DNA from 2 places in the Paenibacillus sp. D9 genome. Region 2 is predicted to be linked to the other one. Evidence: riboswitches for the same ligand, from Rfam matches in the RefSeq annotation. Region 2 holds a riboswitch; the other holds the start of a gene.
What was found. Region 2 has a riboswitch for FMN ahead of ribD (bifunctional diaminohydroxyphosphoribosylaminopyrimidine deaminase/5-amino-6-(5-phosphoribosylamino)uracil reductase RibD). Riboswitches for the same ligand answer to the same signal wherever they lie in the genome.
Positions count from the first base shown of each region.

Region 1: linked by a shared signal. The riboswitch ahead of VE23_RS04725 (DMT family transporter) and the one ahead of ribD (bifunctional diaminohydroxyphosphoribosylaminopyrimidine deaminase/5-amino-6-(5-phosphoribosylamino)uracil reductase RibD) in region 2 are both predicted to bind FMN.

Region 1 is NZ_JZEJ01000001.1:1,011,017-1,013,867, reverse strand. It holds gene VE23_RS04735 (DUF6509 family protein) at 1-89, shown strand, start outside; gene VE23_RS04730 (MGMT family protein) at 154-489, shown strand; gene VE23_RS04725 (DMT family transporter) at 486-1,466, opposite strand; FMN riboswitch at 1,589-1,742, opposite strand; gene VE23_RS04720 (hypothetical protein) at 1,875-2,261, shown strand; gene VE23_RS04715 (MFS transporter) at 2,418-2,851, opposite strand, start outside.
Region 2 is NZ_JZEJ01000001.1:517,521-520,371, reverse strand. It holds gene ribE (riboflavin synthase) at 1-417, opposite strand, end outside; gene ribD (bifunctional diaminohydroxyphosphoribosylaminopyrimidine deaminase/5-amino-6-(5-phosphoribosylamino)uracil reductase RibD) at 421-1,533, opposite strand; FMN riboswitch at 1,812-2,016, opposite strand; gene VE23_RS02355 (peptidylprolyl isomerase) at 2,233-2,664, opposite strand.

The DNA of each region.
Region 1 (2,851 bases), 490 kb from region 2:
TGCTCGACTTCGGGCTTGAGGATGAAGAGCTCGCCGAATTGGAGACGTTCTGCAAGGAACATATCGCCGACTCGGAAGCAAACGGATAATCAGACAAGAGCCCGCGGCTGCTGGACAGCGCGGGCTCTAGTTCTACTTATGGGGGAGAGACATATGCAGCCTTTTACGGAAAAAGTGATCCGGGTCGTCGGCGCCATCCCGGAAGGCAAGGTCATGACCTACGGCTCGGTCGCTGCAGCGGCCGGAAGCCCTCGCGCCGCGCGCCAGATCGTCCGCATCCTCCATTCCATGGGGGAGAAGTACGGGCTGCCCTGGCATCGGGTCGTCAACGCGGCAGGCTCCGTGTCGCTGCCGGGCGATGCCGGCGAGCTTCAAAGGGCATTGCTGGCCGCGGAAGGCATCGAAGAAGGCTCCCGCGGAGCGATCGATCTCGACCGGCATCGGCATGAACCGGATGCAGAGCAGGCCGGCGGCGAAGCCGGGCATTAAGCGGCGGACTGCTCCGCTGCGGCTCTCGACGTGCTGCGGCTGAGCATGACGAGCACGCCCCAGATAAGCAGGAAGCCGATCAGCTCATGAATCTTGAGCACGGATCCAAAAGCGATCCAGTTGATCAGGACGCCGACGGCAGGGAAGGCGAGCTCGGCCAGCGTGGCGATGGAAGCCTTCGTCGAGGAAAGCCCTTTATAATAGAGCAGCATGCTCAGAAGGCCGGGAATGAAAGCCTGGAAAAGCAGGTTCACGATCAGCACGGCCGCTGCGCCTGTGCTTCCCAGATGCTTCCAGGAGTCTCCGGCGGCCAGCAGCAGAACGCCCAGCAGCGGGATGGCGAGCAGGAAGCGGAGCGAAGTGACGATATGGAAGCCCAGCTTCTTCTGCAGCAGGTATTTGCCCATGACGGTCGATCCGCCCCACAGGAAAGCGGCGCCGATCGAGTACAGCGCGGCCTGGGAGCCGAGATCGTGCAAGCCGAGCTGCGGACCATGGAAGCCGAATGTAAGCAGGTATGTTCCGGCGAGCGCGACGAGCAGATACCAGGAGAAGCGGGCTGGGAAAGATTCCTTGAGCATGAAGCGGGCGAGAATGATGGCCAGCAGCGGCTGCAGCTTCTGCAGCAGCAGGACGGCGTTGAAGTTGCCCATCGTGAACGCGGACGTGAACAGCACCGTGGCGATGGCGGAGCCGCCCCAGGAAACGAAGAACAGGGCTCCGACGACGCCGAGGGTGAGCTTGCCGGTGAGCTGATGACGGTAATGGATAAGGACCGGTACGGCATACAGAGCGAGGAGAAGATGCTCCAGGAAAACGATCTGCGGAGACGTGAAGGTTTTCAGAAGCAGGATGCGGAAAAGGGGATCGACTCCCCAGAGCGTCGCGCCGAGAACGACGTACCAAATGCCGCGGCTGCGGGTAAACAGGCCTTTGTCCGCGCTGAGCGGACGGTCAAGCGTAGCTGTGTCTTTCAATTCAACAACCTCCAGTGGCGGGTTTTTGAATTGAACCTCGTAGAAGCTCATAACCCCCGCCGAAAGACAAATGGCGGGGGCACGAAATAATACGCCTCGCCAAAATCGTGGCACGAAGCGCATTAAACCTTCTCTCATCCGGACTGTCACCGTCGGCCTTGGATTCTCACCAAGTCAGTCCCGGATCCGCATTCGCAGTTCCGGGAGTCGCGGGCTTCGGCGCGCATTCGCGCCGTCACCGCCGGTAGGGAATTGCACCCTGCCCCGAAGGTTCATATTCAGTTGCGTGAATTATATCACAAGGCGACAGCACTCGACAAGAAAAGTTCATGGTTGCAGGGAGCAGCAGCGCATCTCCCCAGGTATAATAAGGAGGACAAGCGCAACAGGGAAAGGAGAATACTGGTCATGAAGAAATGGACATTCGCGGCGATCGCGGTTCTCATGCTTCTGGTCGCGGCGGGCTGCGGATCTTCCGGCAACGCGCCTTATCAGGATGAGTCGGCGGTCAAGGTCGCGATTACGAGCGACCCGGCAGCCGTGGCCGGAACGCCGCTGCAGCTGACGGCGGCTATTGAGGGACTGGTTACGGAAGAGAACCTCAAAATCGACTTCGACATCCGGGAAGAAACGGAGCAGGAGCTCCCTATTTTGATCACTTCCAAGAAGAAAGCCCAGGGACAGTATGAGGTCACGCATACGTTCGATAAGCCGGGCAAATACGTCATCTACATCCATATCTATTCCGGAGACGATCTCCATATCATCAAGCGCAGCACGTTCGACGTCGCTTGATCCGGAAGCCGGTCAAGGGCTGTCCCCATCGGGGGACAGCCCTTTTTTTCTTGTTCGCTTTAAGGCGCGGGGCAGACCTGTCGATCTCGAGGCTTGGGTGACTGCTGTCCATCGAACCGCATAGGGACGGAAGGCGGCCTCGGCCGGCATCGGTATTCAGCCGGAAGCCTCCAGCTCGGCTGAGCTGCCGCGCGATGGGCGGCGTCTTGCCGCAAGATGCCGGGAGAGCAGGAGGAAGAAGACGAAAGCGAGCGCGCTCAAAATCAAATTGACGGCAATGACGGTCTGGTACGAATGCTGCAGCCGGTAGAGAATGCCTCCTCCGAGCGTGGCAGCCGCACCTCCGAGCTGATGGAGCAGCAGCAGAAAGCCGGTGCGCAGCCCGCCCGGTCCGCCGGCGTTCTCATCCGCGAGCAGAATGCCGCCGGATACGGCGCCAACATAGCTCGCGCCGAAAAGCAGCGAGAAAAATACCGGCGACAGCTGCAGATGGGGAAGCAGCAAGGAAAAGGCGAGAACTCGGACTCCAAACAGCAAAGCCAGCGCTGACGAGCGGGAGGAGCGGTCCAGGAAATAGGAGAACAGAAGTC
Region 2 (2,851 bases):
AATGGATCCCTGGGGAATGACATACCGCATAAGCGCGTCGTCATGAGGCTTGATCCGGAACACGACCGCGTTGGCGTCGACCCTGCGCTGCGTGATCAAGCCGGTGCCGTCCACATGCCCTTGAACGATATGTCCTCCGAACCTCCCTCCTGCCGCCATCGCCCGCTCCAGATTGACGAGGCTGCCGGCCGGTAGGTCCTTCAGATTCGTATGGCGGTACGTTTCCGGCATGACGTCGACGCTGAAGCTTCGACTGTCCCAGGAAGTAACCGTCAGGCACACTCCATTGACGGAAATGCTGTCCCCGAGGCCGACGCCTTCCAGAACTTTGGAGGCTCCAATAGTGAGCAAGAGCGCCTCGCCTCTCTGGGACACCCGATGCAGAGTGCCTATTTCTTCGATCAAGCCGGTGAACATGGCTCAGCCTCCTCCTCTTTCGTACAGCGGCACTCCGGACAAGCACCAGTCGTCTCCGAACCGCTCCAGCTCCGTATCCGCGAGAGTTATCGCCTCTTCCATCCGCAGGAACCCGCCGAAATCAAAGCTTCCCGGCGAAGCGGCTCCCCCGCCGATGATTTTCGGAGCGAAAAACAGCCGGATCCGGTCGACGAGCCGCCTCTCCAGCATGGCGCCGTTCAGCCTGCCCCCGCCTTCGAGAAGGATGGAGCCAATCTCTCTTTTGCCGAGCAGCTTCATCCCCTGCTTCAAGTCGACCGTACGGCCATTGCCGCAAAGGATCACCTCGGCGCCGGCAGCTTCCAGAGCCGCCCGCTTTGCCGGGTCGGCAGCGCCGGACGCCAGCACGATGACCGGGGCGGATCCATCCATCAGCTTCGCATTCGGCGGAAGTCTCAGCGTCGAATCGACGACGATTCGGACCGGCTGGATCGCCGGCACGGGCAGTCTTGCGCTGAGCGACGGGTCGTCGGCCAGCACGGTACCGATCCCGACCATGATGCCTTGATGGCGATGCCTAAGCGCATGGACCGCCTCGCGTGATTCCGGTCCGGTAATCCACCGGCTGTCTCCGCTTTTCGCTGCGATTTTGCCGTCCAGCGTCGAGGCCGTCTTGAGCGTGACGAACGGAAGCCCGGTCGTAATGAACTTGTTGAACGCTTCATTCAGACGTCTGGATTCCGCTTCGCGGACTCCGGCGACGACCTCGATGCCGGCCTCGCGAAGCTTGCGGGCTCCGCTTCCCGCGACGGCGGGATTCGGGTCGATCGCCGCAATTACGACCTTGGCCGCGCGGGCGGCAATGATCCGGTCGCAGCACGGCGGCGTCCGGCCGAAGTGGCTGCATGGCTCAAGCGTCACATAGACGGTCGAGCCTTCCGCTTCTTCGCCGGCCATATTCAGCGCATGAACCTCGGCATGGCCTTCTCCCCGTTTCAAGTGCGCTCCGATGCCGACGATGCGGCCGTTGTTGACGACGACGCAGCCGACGACCGGATTGACCGAGGTCTGTCCCGTCGTCCTTGCGGCCATCTCCAAGGCCAGATCCATATAAAATCCGTCGTCCATCACTTCCATAACGCAAAAACACCCCCGACGCTAAACCTTCGGGGGTGAGGATGGCAAACCGAGTCCGCTTAGGATGATCACGCCGGCAAGAAACGATGAGGTTTCTTGCCGGAGTAGGGGAAAGCAGACGGGCACCCGTCGCTGTTCCTACATGCAAGCCTTCGTACAAGCGGGAATCTTTGGCCAACCGTTCGCGAATAAGCCGGTCATCCTCCATAACGGGGGATGGCCTTCGCAGACGGATGCCAAATAGACGCCTTTGAACAAGGCATGGCGAGCATCAAAAGCGGCTCCTTCTCCCATCCAGACTGTACTGTCGGTCCTGGAATCTCACCAGGTCCACCGCTTGCCTTGCGCCGCAGGCTCTCGAGAGCTTGGGGGAAATGGCAATCGGGTCACGGACTTGCCGCGCTGCGGAGGCGGAGCATGTGCTCTGGCGCTCGCAGGCGGATCACCGCCGGTTGGGACTTTCACCCGACCCCGAAGGAAACCGCTGTATTTGGTTCAAACCTGTCGAACGGTCATGCCGGCAGTAAACTGTATCCGGAATGATAACTGTTCTTTCTGCATCTTACCTTGCCTCCATCCAAATTGCAAGTCGGCGGCTTGGAATTGAAGCCGTACCGCCCTCGCGGCATCGGACAAGAGGAAAAGAAAAAAGCCGGCAGAGGGTTCTCCCTCCGCCGGTCTATTCGGGCAAAGCCTTCCTTAAGCCTCGGAAACTTCGACTTTGGCCATTTTCGTGCCGTTGTTGAACGCATCGACATACTCCATGCCTTTGGCAACTTTGCCGAAGACCGTATGCTGTCCGTCCAGATGCGGCTGCGGCTGGTAGCAGATGTAGAACTGGCTGCCGCCCGTATTGCGTCCCGCATGCGCCATCGCGAGGGAACCGCGCTCATGCTTGTTCGGGTTGATTTCGCAGTTGATCGTATAGCCAGGGCCGCCGGTGCCGGTGCCGTTCGGGCAGCCGCCTTGAGCGACGAATCCCGGAATGACGCGGTGGAAGCTCAGGCCGTTGTAAAAGCCCTCGTTCGCGAGCTTTTCAAAGTTGGCAACCGTGTTCGGAGCGTCCTTTTCGAACAGGTCCAGAACCACTTCTCCGCCGTTTTCCAGCGTAATTTTTGCTTGTTTTGCCATGATAGTCACTCCTTGTCCTCTAACGGTATGTACGGATTCTATCATACACTACGGCAGCATTCCAAGCAAAACGGCCGCTGGCCCGTATTATGGACAGCTCCGTTTGCGCAGGAGAAGAGAGAAGCCGCGGGTTTGGCACGGATTTTATTCTCGAAAAGCAAAACGGCCGCTTTTCCTTACTGTGGAC